DNA from 4 places in the Halomonas qinghailakensis genome. Region 1 is predicted to be linked to each of the others. Evidence: predicted binding sites of a transcription regulator. Region 1 holds the regulator's gene; each other region holds the start of a gene.
The links. Region 1 encodes FliA, which starts transcription of late flagellar genes. Its sites were predicted from a motif close to CTAAAGTTNNNNNNNNNNCNGCCGATA; they were not measured.
Positions count from the first base shown of each region.

Region 2: the regulator FliA is predicted to act here: its motif matches at 1,853-1,879, upstream of fliD (flagellar filament capping protein FliD).
Region 3: the regulator FliA is predicted to act here: its motif matches at 1,397-1,423, upstream of M0220_RS00705 (DUF4019 domain-containing protein).
Region 4: the regulator FliA is predicted to act here: its motif matches at 1,268-1,294, upstream of M0220_RS17355 (flagellin N-terminal helical domain-containing protein).

Region 1 covers NZ_CP096973.1:1,492,211-1,495,865, reverse strand. Annotated here, with positions in the region: gene flhF (flagellar biosynthesis protein FlhF) at 1-157, shown strand, start outside; gene M0220_RS07065 (hypothetical protein) at 154-783, shown strand; gene M0220_RS07060 (flagellar protein FlhE) at 917-1,390, shown strand; gene M0220_RS07055 (RNA polymerase sigma factor FliA) at 1,417-2,118, shown strand; gene M0220_RS07050 (motility protein A) at 2,158-2,973, shown strand; gene M0220_RS07045 (OmpA/MotB family protein) at 2,978-3,649, shown strand.
Region 2 covers NZ_CP096973.1:1,880,441-1,884,095, forward strand. Annotated here, with positions in the region: gene M0220_RS08890 (serine hydrolase domain-containing protein) at 1-744, opposite strand, end outside; gene M0220_RS08895 (hypothetical protein) at 1,325-1,654, opposite strand; gene fliD (flagellar filament capping protein FliD) at 1,959-3,311, shown strand; gene fliD (flagellar filament capping protein FliD) at 3,550-3,655, shown strand, end outside.
Region 3 covers NZ_CP096973.1:143,485-147,139, forward strand. Annotated here, with positions in the region: gene M0220_RS00695 (LysE family translocator) at 1-480, shown strand, start outside; gene M0220_RS00700 (antibiotic biosynthesis monooxygenase family protein) at 521-838, opposite strand; gene M0220_RS00705 (DUF4019 domain-containing protein) at 942-1,352, opposite strand; gene M0220_RS00710 (class I SAM-dependent DNA methyltransferase) at 1,520-2,263, shown strand; gene M0220_RS00715 (YehS family protein) at 2,342-2,827, opposite strand; gene M0220_RS00720 (hypothetical protein) at 2,817-3,260, opposite strand; gene M0220_RS00725 (DJ-1/PfpI family protein) at 3,384-3,655, opposite strand, start outside.
Region 4 covers NZ_CP096973.1:1,884,419-1,888,073, forward strand. Annotated here, with positions in the region: gene fliD (flagellar filament capping protein FliD) at 1-990, shown strand, start outside; gene M0220_RS17355 (flagellin N-terminal helical domain-containing protein) at 1,369-3,084, shown strand; gene M0220_RS08920 (hypothetical protein) at 3,178-3,357, shown strand; gene M0220_RS08925 (hypothetical protein) at 3,528-3,655, shown strand, end outside.

The sequences.
Region 1 (3,655 bases):
TGAGGCGTCGGTAGCGCTGCGTTCCGATCTATTAAGACTACTGGGCACCGCGCGCAAACGGCGCGATACAGCGATGTTAGATGCGCTTGTCCACGCGTTTATGGCGCGTGATGCTATTCGCCAACTTAGCAGCGTTAGCCGAGAGGGGCTGGTATGAGCGCCGACGATCAGGCGGCGGGCCTTCGCAAGTGGGCAGATTTACAGCGCCAGCAGCGCCAAGTGCCATCAGTAGAGGGCGAACCTGCTGGGGGCGAGCCTGTGGAAGAGAAGTTGGCGGTTGAGCCACGGGAGAATACGACAGATCATATAATGTCGCCGTTAATCGCTGCGCCAACGCCAACGCCAACGCCAACGCCAACGCCAACGCCAACACCAACGCCAACGCCAACGCCAGTTCCGCAAAAACCGCTTATTGTGGTTGGTCTGCTTAACGGTGGAGAGCAGCAGGTGGCAAAAGTAAAAGGTCGCTTGGCGCAGTGGTCGGTATTAGGCCGTCGCTGGGCTGGTGATCCGGATGATTGGGACATTCGCATCGTTAATGCTGAAGCCGACGACCTTAGCCAACTGAAAGCTCGCTACTCGCGCTGGGCCTTGTGGATTAATAGCGATGCTGATGCCTTCGCACAGATGTATCGTGTTCTTCGACACGTGCATGAAAACGGTGGTCCAAGGCAGTTGTTAGCATTGCATGAGCCTCATTTGTCGCGCAGAGGCCTGCTCGATAACTTACGAGAAGCAGCCCGTTACTATCTGGATATAGAGCTTTTACTGCTTGCGCGATAACGCTAGCCTGACGCAATGTGGCCGCGTCTTAACTGCGGTATCCAGTGCTTTTATAAGGAATAACAATGCACCTGCCTACCAGTTTCAAGAAGCACCGCCGCAACACACATGTGACGCAAGAAGTTTTCACCTAATGATTTGTTTCAAAAATGCTAGCCCAAAAAATGTTAGCTTTAAAATCGGCTGGTTAGCCGTTGGCCCAACGCCCGCTCGACTGCTCAAAAGCATAGCGATGGTGGCACTAAGCGTTGTCAGCGGAAGTGTCTATGCCGCGACTGGAAGTTGGAGTACAGAGGTACCCAGCGTGTTTGTCACGATGAGTGACCGCGCAATCAGTAGCCAGCCTATTGAACCACCAACGGAGGCACAGGTAGAAGGTGCTGTGATAGGGCGTATTCATTGGCGCTTTCAAATGCCAGCCAATACGCCAGTGAATGCGTGGCTATGTCATCCTGAACAGTGCGTTCCCTTAACGGCAATGCGGGGGATGACTTCAGCATTAGCCGGTAAACAGGTGGATGGGCCGCTGCACTTTCGTTTCTCATTAGCACCGGGCCAGCGACCAGTGCGAGTGCAGAAATTGCAAGTGATCGTGAACTACCAGTGAACAGTGTTTAGCCGTGAGGCATCAGGATGTATACAGCACAAGGCAGGATTAAACAGAGCGAGCTGTTAACTCAATACATGCCACTGGTAAGGCGTCAGGCCTTAACGCTGCAGGTAAGATTACCCGCGAGTATTGAGTTAGATGATCTTATTCAGGCGGGCATGGTGGGTTTATTAGAAGCGTTGGGGCGTTTTGATGCTTCCCAGGGGGCAACATTTGCCACGTTTGCAAGCCAGCGTATTCGCGGCGCTATGATGGATGAGTTGCGCACGCGTGACTGGTTGCCTCGTAGCGTCCGTCGCTCTGCTAGGGCCGTCGATAATACAGTGAGACGCCTTGAACAGCAGTTAGGACGCCCGCCAGAAGAGAGCGAAATTGCGCGGGATTTAGCAATGCCTCTGAATGAGTATCAACAATTACTCAATGATACTAATAGTGGTCAATTACTGCCCTTTGAAGAGCTAGTGGCCGAAGGGAGTGAGCCAGCAAAAGAAGATGCAAACAATTTGCCCTTCGATCAGCTGTTAGACCACCAGCAGCGCCAGTCGTTAATTGATGCTATTGAGGCGTTGCCCGAGCGCGAAAAGCTGTTAATGGCGTTGTATTACCAAGAAGAGCTGAACCTTAAAGAAGTGGGAGCAGTACTGGGCGTGACTGAGTCTCGCGTCTCCCAGCTCCACAGCCAAGCAATTAGCAGGCTTCGTGCTCGTTTGTATGATGCCGCCTAAGACCTATTTAAATCGCTAATAACCGGCGAGGAGCCGTTGATGAATCCATCTACGTTGATCGGCATTTTTGCCAGCATGGTATTGCTAGTAAGCGTGCTGTTTTTTACCGCAGAGTCACCCGAGAGTTTTCTTAATTTACCGGGGTTAGCCATTGTAGTGACGGGTACCTTGGCAGCGACCTTTATCAGTTATCCACTGAAGGAAGTGCTCCGTGTAGTGCGCTTAGTAGGCCTAGTCTTTCGGCGTGAAAATACCTATGTGCGCGATGACATTAACGAGCTGGTTTCCATGGCGCGGCTATGGTTTAAAGGAGATGTCAGGGCGGTTGAAAAGGAGCTAGAGCATACTCGAAACCCCTTTTTGCGCACCGGCATTCAATTAGTAATTGCGAATACAAAAGAAGACGAAATTTTCGATATGTTGCGCTGGCGCATCGCACGATTAAAAGCGCGAGAGCATGCTGAGGCGCAGATATTTCGTACCATGGCCACCTACGCGCCCGCCTTCGGTATGATTGGCACATTGGTGGGGTTGGTCAATATGCTGGAAGTAATGGATGCGGGAGATCTTGATGTTATTGGCCCGCGTATGGCAGTAGCCCTGCTGACAACGTTCTATGGTATTTTGCTGGCTAACCTAGTGTTCAAGCCTATTGCCGTCAAGCTAGAGCGGCGAACGGAAGAGCGACTCATCACCATGAACATGGTGTTGGAAGGCATTTCCCTGATTACCAAACGACGCCTACCCTCATTTATTGAAGAAACGCTTAACTCCTTTATCGTCAATTATCATGACGAAATTCGCGATGCCACGGTAAAGCCGCGACCAACGGCTAGCCCTGCGGCAAAAGGATAGCGCGATGCTTGATCGGGATTCACGGCATGCATTAGAGCTACCCCCTGTTTCCGGTGAAGGAGATGAAAGCTGGCTTACCAGCTACCTAGACGTGTTGACGCTGTTAATCACGCTGTTTGTGTTGCTGCTTGCCTTAACGCCACCGGGCGGTGGCGAAGCCTCTGATAATGACCGGATGCGCTCAGCCACTGCTATTACCTCGCTTCCATTGGCCAGCTTGGCAACGGGTATCCATCCTCGCTACAGCGGACTAAAGCCACAGATGGCAGATGTTAATATCCCAGGGGTAAGTGTCTCTCAGGGACAAGAAGGTGTTACGCTGCGCATTGACGATAGTTTGCTTTTTCCTAGTGGAGACGCTGTATTAACGCCACAAGGGCAAGATGTGTTAGAAAGCCTTCTGACTGTATTAGATTCCTTTGATGGTCAAATTTCGGTAGAAGGCCATACGGATAACATTCCTATTGCCACATCGCGTTTCCCCTCAAACTGGGAACTGTCGGTTGGGCGTGCGATTGCCGTTGTCCGTCACCTTGAGCGTCAGGGAGTGGCTGTTTCACGCATGCGGGCAGTCGGCTATGCCGATACCCAACCCATGGAAAGTAACGCAACGCTGGAAGGCAGGTCTGCCAACCGGCGCGTTGAGTTGTTGCTACGGCAGCAGGCTGAGGGGTAAATAGAT
Region 2 (3,655 bases), 390 kb from region 1:
TTCCGGTAATACTCGCCTGCCATCTACCATGCCGTCATTGCGATAAAGCTCGCCGATTTCGACGAGCGCTCTTGGGGAAAGCTGCATATCGTTGCCGCCGAAGTAAATACCTTGCGGGTCTTGTGGCCAGGTAGGAATCGCAATGTCTAGCGGCTCGCCAAGCAAGCGCTGGGCAAGGGCGTAGGTACTTTCACCACTCGCCTGGGTAAGCGCGGCAGAGAGCAAATGGCTAGTGCCAGTGGAGTAGAGCATGCGCCCACCGGGTTCATCCACAAACGGGCGGGTGAGCGCATCGTTTACCCAGTGGTTACTGGCGACCCAGGCACCATAGTTGCTGCCCGATGTCCGCTCTAGGCCTGCTTGTAAAGCAAGCAGATGCGCCACGGTAATATCATTCACCCGTGGGTCAACGCCGCTAGGCAGTTGGCCTAACAGCTCCGCTAACGGCTGCTCGGTAGATGCAATAATGCCGTCTTCAATGGCCGCACCGGTAATGGCTGCCAATACGGTTTTTGAAAGCGATTTGATGTTAGCGGGGGTGGAAGGCCCAGGCCCGCCTTGATGACGCTCGTGAACAATATCGCCCTGATAAGCCACCACCACCGTATGCACACGGCGTAGCTCACCCGCTTTTTGGTCAAGCGCTTGCAGTGTGCTGGCTGATGGCTGGCTTGCAGCAGCAAGTGCAGGCAGCAACGGAACCATCGTAAAAACAAACAGTAAAGGAAAAGCAGTAGCGCGCATTGCAGCCCCTTTGGCATCAAGCTTGGCCTTGAATTTGGCGGAGAAGAGAGGGTAGATAGAGAAAAGATAAGTAAACAGGCTTTTTACAAGGACCATGTCTAAGGACTATTTCTAAGGTCTATGCCTAAAGTGCATGTCTAAGGCCTGTATCTCTTGCAACTTTCTTACAGGAGTAACGTTTGAGGAAACAAGCGGCGGTAGGTTCAATAAATCTCAGTAAACGCCAGCTGTGGCTAAAGTACGCAAACATAACCAATCACTGCTAGGCTTGGGGTGTTATTTCAAAGGTAAGCATTCTGTTGCCTTCTTTGAAACCTAAAGCTTGAAAAGTGAAAGCCTCAAACGCAAAAAGCAAGGAGTGCCGTTATGCGTAACATTATCTATATTATTGGCCTAATCGTTGTCGTGCTTTTTATTCTTTCGTTGCTTGGACTGCGCTAATAAACGGCTGAATGTGAGGCCAGCACGCCAAACGCAAGGCGCCCGCACATCCTTACGGTGTGCGGGCGTCTTGGTTTTAACGATTTGGTTTTAACGATAAGAGGTGTTTATCGATAGAACGTTGGTAACGCGAGCGCGATCAAGCGCAGTCAGCGGCACCCTGGCCGAACATATCAAACATCATCTCGCGCCCCATGGGGGTTAGCACAAAGCGGCCATAGTCGTTAAGTTCAGCGGCGCCGCTCTCTTCAAGCACTCGCTGACAGGTTTTCCAGCTGGCGCAGTGGCTATTTAAATCCATCAATTCGCGCCGAGTAAGGCCACTCTGGGGCAGCGTTACGGTTTCGAGTACATGGCCGTTGTCATAAAGCAGCTCGGCAACGGTAGAAAGGCAGTGACGTAGGCTACGCTGCACATGATACGTGGCAGACGCGACGGTAGAGGCTGGGTGTGACACCTCGGGAGTCATAGGTCATTCTCCTGCAAACAGTGCCAAAATGGACGTGTTGCAGTGCATTATACAGTCATTAGTCTGTTAGACCAAGGTCTATGATTTTAGGAAGGAGGTTTAGTAAGCGTGTTCGCCCGCTATTTCACTGGCGAAGGATCAAATTGCCAAATCTTTTACAATTATTTACCTTTTGGCCAGTAGAAAAAGCCATCTAGATTCAAGTTAGAGAATAAATGGCCGATAATGCTTATTAATAAATCACATTCATACGCATGAGCAGCGCCAGCGTGATGGGCGTTTTTTAAAAAAAGGGCAGTAACTTATGGCTTCCATTTCATCACTCGGTATTGGCTCAGGGCTCGATCTCAACGGCTTGTTAGATCAGTTGCAAGATGCAGAGCGGGGAAAGCTTGCGCCAATTGAGCGTCAACTGGAAACCCAGCAGACCAAAATTTCCGCCTATGGTCAGCTGCAAAGTGCACTCTCCCAGTTTCAAACAGCTTCTGCTGGGCTAAACGACAGCGCGCTATACGAAAGCCTTTCCACCAATGTGGGGGGCAGCGCCATTACCGCCACCGCCGATGGCGAAGCGCAGCCCGGCAGTTACAATGTCAGCGTTGAAACACTGGCTACCCGTGGCACGCTAGCCTCTGAAGGGGTGGGAACGGTGGATCAGCCGTTGACCACCGCCGAGCAAACGTTAACGTTTACGTTCGGTGATGGCACCAGCAAAGAGGTCACCATTGGCGCAGATAGCAGCTTAGAAGCTATGCGCGATGCGATTAACGCCAGCGAAGATTCCGGCGTTAACGCCACCATCGTCAACGACGGCACGAACTATCGGCTGGCGCTTAGCTCCAGCGAAACCGGTGCAGACGCTTCTATTACCGGCTTTAGCTTTTCCGATGCTGGCACGGCACCGTTCGCCGCCGACACCGATAACACCCTGCAAGCAGGCACCGATGCCGCCCTGACCGTTAACGGCATCGCCATTACCAGCCCCACCAACCAAGTGGAAGGGGCAATTCAAGGCGTTACGCTTAATCTTCAAGAAGAGGGTGATAGCACCGTGGCAGTCGAGCAGGATACACGCGCTGTTCGTGAAGCGATTACCGGTTTTGTTGATGCTTACAACGACCTAAAAGGCACCATTGGCGAGTTAACCAGCTTCAATGCGGAAACCGGTGCCGCTGGCGAACTGCTTGGCGACAGCGCAGTGCGCACCGTCGAATCGCGTATGCGCAGCGTATTAAGTGGCGGTATTGAAGGCGAGTTTTCAATGCTTAGCGATATCGGTATTTCGCTACAGCGTGACGGCACGCTGTCTATTGATGAAGGCGAACTTGATAACGCTATTGCCAATAATCAGGATGCGCTGTCGGCGTTTTTCGCAGGCGATGCGGATGATTCAGGCATGGCTGGGCAAGTTAACCAAACCCTGGAACAGCTGCTAGGTACCAACGGCGCGGTAAAAGGGGCTATTAGCGGCGCGGAAAACCGCGTGGAGTCTCTGGGTGAACGCTACCTCCGCACGGAACAAACCATCGAGCAGACCATTTCCCGCTACCGCACCCAATTCGGCCAGTTAGATAGCATGATCGCTCAGATGAACCAAACCAGCGATTACCTTACCCAGCAGTTTGATGCCCTTGATGCCCAGCTGGGCCGCAACTAAACGCTAAGCGGTTAAGTCGTTGCTAAACGCCTGGGCATTGACTGCCCAGGCGTTTTTATTAGACGCCCCTTTTTGGCGCTCAGCATAAAAAAAAACACCAAAAGAAAATATCAAACCCATGAAAAAGCGCTAAAGTTGCGCGCTTTTCTGCCGATAACGTTAATATCTATTAACAGGGCGCTCGCAATGCGCCTAACTTACTTGTTGGTTTAGCCTTTTGCACTGAGGAACACCCCGCATGGCGACGATAACCTCTCTTGGCGTTGGTTCTGGCCTTGACCTTACTGGCTTGCTTGATCAGCTGCAGGCCGCCGAGCGGGGTAAACTCGCGCCGATTACGCTTC
Region 3 (3,655 bases), 1.3 Mb from region 1:
ATCGCCCGAGGGCTGCATGTGGCGTTAGCAGGCTTGGGCCTAGCCGCCCTATTTGTAGCCGCCCCGTGGCTTTTTGATGCTGTTCGTTATCTCGGCGCTGCCTACTTGATTTGGGTGGGCGTACAGCTAATTCGTACCAAACAGCGCACCGATACTAACAAACCGCAAGCATCGCTCACCGGTAGCTATTACCTAGCTTGGAGACGGGGTCTTTTAACGAACCTGCTAAATCCAAAATCGCTGCTGTTTTGTTCGGTGTTATTACCCCAGTTCGTTCACACCCAACAGGGTGATGTTGCGCTCCAGTTTACTTTATTGGGGGCTGTGCTAGTGGGTGTAGGGCTTTTGTACGATGCGCTATATGCCTGCCTGGGAGCGCAGATGCAGCGCTGGTTTGCCAGCCATCAAAAAAGGCAAACATTACAACGCTGGGTATTTGGAACACTGATTATTGGCTTTGCCTTGAGGTTAGCATCTTAAATTTAATCAGCAAAAAGCCTGCCTAGGCTAAGTTGATATTTTAAACACCATACTCTCGCTCGACTTTGGCAATGCGCGTTTTAAAATGCTGGTACCACTGCTGATGGCCTAGTCGCTGGGCTTCCTGATGCTCTGCGTGCGCTTTCCACGCTTTTATCGAAGCCAAATCAGTCCAGTATGAAACAGTAACGCCCACTTCGTTTCGAGCAGATTCAACCCCTAAAAACCCCCGCTGCTGAGCCGCAAGCTCCACCATGCGAGCAGCCATTGCATCGTAGCCATTATCAATATTGGTGCGCAGGGAAGTAAAAATAACCGCGTAGTAAGGAGGCTCGGGCGTATTAGCAATACTAGGCATAGCATCTCTACCTTGATTCCTATTGGTTACGGCATCACTCATTTACGCAAATCTATTACAAAGAGCCATTACAAAGAACCATTACAAAGAACCATTACAAGAACTATTGCACATAATAACCACTGACTCGCCACTCTCCATTTTCCAGATGAGGTGTTACGGTCTCAATTCCTCTCGCTTTATTTTCAAATCGGGTATGAAAGATAAACACCATGTAGTCACCATCTGGCGCACCCGGCATAGATTGGTAGTGAGAGACTTGCACTTTCCGACGAGATTCTACCGGTCCAAACTCATGACGTGCTAGTTCAATGATACGTCTAAGCATGTTGGGCGATAGAGGCGTTTTTAGAAGTGGCGATGAGGTCTCCCAAGCTTGTTCGATCTCATCATTATCAATTGATTCTAACCACGCAAGCGCCGCTGCTTCTGCCGTCTGAGCAGACGCCTGAGCATAATAGGTGGTCAGGCTAAGCAGTATTGCAGCGAGAACAAAGACAGGGGATTTTGACATGGCTGACTCTTGTGGCGGCTTGGCGACTTTTCCTCTAAAGCAATTATCGGAAAATCGTCGGATTTCTTTAACAGCGATATCACCCCGCTTCTAAAACCTTCTCCGCTCGTTTACTATGCGCCCCCCAATATTACAGCGCCCACCATTAGGCTACTATGTCCGCCAATCTGTCCGCCAACGCACTCTATACCGACCTATCTGGCTACTACGATTTGATGTGCGTCGATATCGACTACCAAGCGCAAAGCAACGCCATTCATCGGCTCCATCAGATTTTCGGCAATGGCGGGCATACGCACCTTGATTTAGCTTGTGGCACGGGTCCTCATGTTCGTCACTTTATTGATGTTGGCTATCTCAGCAGTGGGCTTGATATTAACCAACCCATGCTGGATATCGCCGCCACGCGTTGCCCAGAAGCGTTTTTTTCACTGCAAGATATGAGCACGTTCGAAGTCAGTGAATCTCTTGATTTAATCACCTGCTTTTTGTACTCAATCCACTACAACGATGGGATTGAAAAGCTAAAAAAGTGTATTGCCAGCGCCCACCGCGCGCTAAAACAGGGCGGCGTTTTCTATTTTAACGCGGTGGATAAAAACAAAATTAACAACGATTTATGGGTTAAACACAGCGCCAAACAAGACGATGATGTTTTTACGTTTCGCTCGGGTTGGCACTACGACGGGCACGGTGAAAAGCAATCGCTTAGGCTGAGTATTGAAAAAACTAACGCCGACACTACCCAAATTTGGAACGATGAGCACCCCATGGTAGCGGTCAGCTTTACAGAATTAACCGCCCTACTGACGCCTTATTTTGAGGTGCATGTATTTGAGCACAACTACCAGACCATTACCCCTTGGGATAGCCTTTTAGGCAATGCGATTTTTGTGTGCGTGAAGCGCTAGCGCCGATAAGGCAGAGAGGCCTTGTGCTCCCCTCTTACCATTACCGTGTGACATAAAGCGAGGTGTAACGCGCTGAACTTAAGACTCAGAACCTGCGTCGTTCGAGCCAGGCCGTAGCTGGCGCTGAATACCGAGCAAGAAATTACGTAGCATTTGATCTTTACACTCACGGTAATTCTTATGACTTGGCTTACGGAAAAAAGCGCTGAGCTCATGGTGGCTTAGCGGTAAGCCCACCAGCTCAAACACTTCTAAAACATCTTCGGCTTTCATATTCAGCGCAATACGCAGCTTCTGGAAAACCATATTATTATTTAATTGCGCTTCAGGCACTGGCTGTGGGCCTTCACGCTTGCCGCGCTTAAAACTGATGAATCCATTAAGAAACGACGCCAGCTCTTTATTTTTCATCGTAACGAAAGCATCATCTTCATCTTTTTTTAGCCAAGCGGTCACTTGCTCTTGGCTTACACTAACGTCTGCCAGCGCGAAGATATCCACGATGGTTTTATCTTTTAAATCAAAAGCATAGCGGATACGGCGAAAAATATCGTTATTGGTCAAAATTGGGGTCCTGATTGGAGGTTAGCTTTTCGAGCAGCTGATTTATCTCAGCTTGCAACTCATTATCTTCAATTTTGTTGGCGCTGACTTTAGCATGTTGCAGCATTTCGATCGCCTCATCCGTTTGGCCTAGCTCTACTTGCAACATTGCCATGGAAAAACCGATAGAAGCCATATGGTCTTTCGAGTTCTTCGCAATGGCTTTCTCAAGGGCTTTTTGGTAGATCGGCAGCGCATCCTCTAACTCCTCGGTAAAGTCAGCCAGGGTTTCCCACTGCTCTGGGTGATCTTTATCGGTGTGTTCGTTATCGATACAAATCGCCTGCAACTCTGCATAGAGAGCCTCAAAGGTCGCGCGGTCATCTTTCGCAGCGGCCTTCATAAGCTTTTCAGCTAGTTCATAAACCGCTTTATATATTTTGGTGTTAATCATTACCAACCACCTTCCTTCACTCAACGTTAATATCGCCGCTTATTTTTAGTTACGTAGCGGCTATAAGAAACATTATAAACCGCCTGATAAGGCTTTAAGTAATACTTCTGCAAGGCACTTACTTTATCTATCCCAGCGATACTCCATTTGCCGCGCTGTTTTCTCCGCAAGCTCGGTGCTGTGTAACTTGGCGACCAAGTGTAGGCACATATCGATCCCCGCCGAGATGCCACCGGAACTAATAACACCCCCATCATCTACCCAGCGCACGTCTTCCACCACATCAAGCTGCGGAAACTGAGTTCGCAAATCACCTTGATCGTCCCAGTGGGTAGTCACTCTTCCTTTCAGACCGGGTTGTGCATTAGCAAACAGGAAGATACCAGTACACACTG
Region 4 (3,655 bases), 390 kb from region 1:
ACCAACACCGTTGATATCAATATTGCGGAAGGCAGCAGCCTCGCTGATATTCGTGATGCTATAAACGCCGACAAAGAAGCCGGGGTTAACGCGACCATTATTAACGACGGCACCGGCTATCGGCTGGCGCTTAGCTCTAAAACCACCGGTGCAGAGGCTTCTATTGAAAGCTTCAATTTTGTTGACGCCGATGCTGCCGTAGTGACAGGCCCCTTTGCTGAAGATGCACTCACCAAGCGCCCTGGTGAAAACGCTGCGTTAACGGTGAACGGCATTGCGATTAGCAGCGCTGACAATAAAATCGAAGGCGCGATTCAAGGCGTAACGCTAAACCTTGCAGAACTCAACATTGCCGAGGGCGAAACCGCCACCAGCACCGTTAACGTAGAGCGCGACACGCTAAAACAGCGCGAAGCAATTAACGGTTTTGTAAAAGCGTTTAACGACCTAAAAGGCACCATTGGCAAACTGACCAGCTTTACCGGCGACAGCGAAACTGCCGGTGAGCTAGTGGGCGACAACACCGTGCGCACCATCGAATCCCGGCTGCGCAGCGTGCTAACCGGCGGCGTAGAAGGCGGCGAGTTATCGACCCTTAACCAGCTAGGCATCACCCTGCAACGGGATGGCAAGCTAAAAGTCGATGAAGAAACGTTAGATAACTTAGTCGCCAACAACCCCCAGGCGTTAAACGCCTTTTTTGCCGGGGATGCAGCAGAAAACGGCATGGCAGGCAGGCTGAACACCACCATCGAACAGATGCTCGGCAACAACGGCGTAGTAAAACTAGCGATTAGCGGCGCAGAAAACCGCGTCAAAAGCCTAGACGACCGCTTCGAACGCATGGAAAAAACCATTGAAGGCACCATCTCCCGCTACCGTAAACAGTTCAGCCAGCTAGATTCAATGATCGCCCAGATGAACAGCATGAGCAGCTACCTCACCCAGCAATTCGATGCCCTGGATAATCAGTTAGGCCGCAAGAAATAATCACGGTGCTGTGCATTGTAGGCAGCAGCGTTAGCTCTGGTTCGACACTTCGACGATGATTTAGGCTTTGCAGTTTATGCTGACTAAGGGCGGCTACGCCGCCATCGCCCACTGGAAGTGGCCTCCTACAATAGAACAGTGGCACGTTATCTTGTAGGAGGAAGCTTTAGCTCGCGATCTCAGCTGCGAAGACAGTGAATAAACCTCAACTTCCCTAAAAGTGCTGCTTCCCTCCTCCTTCAGTTACCAAAAATTACATCTTTTTTTACCAGCCGCCCTAAAGATTCCCCCCGCCGTGCCGTTAATTAACATAACGGCACACACAGTGGCCGAAAAGCAGGCCTACTAGGCCAGTGTCCAAGCAAGGAGAATCACACCATGTCAGTGATCAATACCAACATCACATCGATGATCGGCCAGCAGAACCTGAACAAGTCGCAAAACGCGTTGACCACGTCTATGGAGCGCTTGAGCTCTGGCCTGCGTATCAACAGCGCCAAAGATGATGCAGCTGGTCAAGCCATCGCCAACCGTATGACCGCACAAATCAGCGGCCTGGCTCAGGCACAGCGTAATGCTAACGATGGTATCTCCATCGCACAGACTACTGAAGGCGGTCTGAACCAGATCAACGATAACCTGCAGCGTATTCGTGAGCTAACTGTCCAAGCACAGAACGGCACCAACAGCCAGAATGACCTGCAGTCCATTCAGGACGAAGTGACTCAGCGTTTGAATGAAATTAACCGTATTTCTGAAGAAACAGATTTCAACGGTACCCGTGTGCTTTCTGAAGCTGCCAGCCCGCTAACCATTCAAGTGGGTGCTGAAGATGGTCAGACTATTGACGTTAACATTAAAACTACTAACGCAAACTCCCTTGGCTTAGCTAACTTTGATGTGCGTCAAGCACAGTCTGTTGAGGTTGAAACTGTTAACGCGGTAGGTGGTGATGCAGTACCTGTTCAAGCTGCTGCTGATTTTGACATTACAACTGCCACTGGTGCAGGAGCAGATGGTACGGCTCAAGGGGTCTTTGACGACGGAAATGGCAATTACTTTGTTCAGATTACAGGTAACACTGATCCTGCTGATGATGGTTTTTACGCAGCGACTATCGACAATACTGATGGTACTGTAACTACAACTGGAACTACTCCAGACACTACTGCTATTGATGATTCAGGCATTGATCTTGAAGCTGCTGGGTTCAGTGCAGCTGCTACGTTTACCGTTGTCGAAGATGATAATGGCGACTATTTTGTAGATGTCACTGATGGTACAACACCTGCTAACGATGGTACCTATGCTGCAACTATTGCTGATGATGGAACTGTTAGCTTAGCTGGTACGACTACACCTACTTCTACTGATGCAGCGACTGGTACACCTTCAACTGTCACCAATATCACAACAGCTGCATCTCAGTTTACTGCAGTTACTGAAGTGCCTGGCCCAGGTGCTAGCACCCCTAGCTTTGCAACAGATGCTATTACTGCTGGCATTGATACACCAGAGCTAGTTCAACTAACAGCAGAAGATGGAACAGAGGTTTATGCTATCCAAGACGCGAATGGCGATCGCTTTGCGGCTGATGTTGATGAAACAACCGGTGTAGTAACTGCACAGTCCGTGACCTACACTGACGAAGCGGGCGTTGAGCAGACTTCTGCTGTTCAGCTGGGTGGTATTGATGGTGTTACTGGTTATGTCACAGTGACTGACGCTGAAGGTAATGACACCAACTATTCATCTGAAGCATTGAATGGTGAAGACCTCCAAACAGCTGAAAATGTTGCTCAGGTATCTTTGGCTCAGACCACTGATCCGTTGGCTCAGCTTGATGACGCACTGAAGCAAGTTGACAGCCTACGTTCCGAGTTGGGTGCCGTGCAGAACCGTTTTGAGTCTGCCATCGAGAACTTAAGCACCAACGAAACCAACCTGTCTTCTGCCCGTTCGCGCATCGAAGATGCCGACTACGCAACAGAAGTAGCCAACATGACCCGCGCGCAGATCCTGCAGCAGGCCGGTACGTCTGTATTAGCACAGGCCAACCAGATCCCGCAGTCCGTTCTTTCTCTGCTGGGTTAATCTGAGGCTTAGCTTCGATAGGAAACTTTCTCTATCACTAAGCAGCACAATGAACCGGCTCCCATTGGGGGTCGGTTTTTTGTTGGGGGTAATATGACCAATGAAGAACAACAACACGTTATCGACGAGCTGCAAACAGTCATAGCGGACACTCAAGCCACGCTACAACGCTTTGAAGACACCGGCATGGATAAAGAGATGCCGGAGGACTATGAAAAGCTGCTGGATATTTTAGACGGCGCGGTGAAACAGCAGCGTGAGCATACTAGGTGATGTTGGAGGGGTGAAGAGCCGTTGCTTTAGACCAAGGTTTGCTGGCGATTGCGGACTTTTTTGCCATAATCTATTAGCATGCTTATTTGTTGGCTATGCTTCTGACAATAGAGTACTTTTATAAGGCGAGGGCGTGAAGGCGCGGTGGGTGCCAGGGATGAGAAACTAGTATGGATACTTATACGCTTACGTTGATGGTGGCGATTGTTACGATGTGGGTCAGCCTGACCTGTGGTTTTGTCGCTATGTATTTAATTCTTAGCGATGGGGCTAGAGGCGCTCTCCAACCGGCTAATAA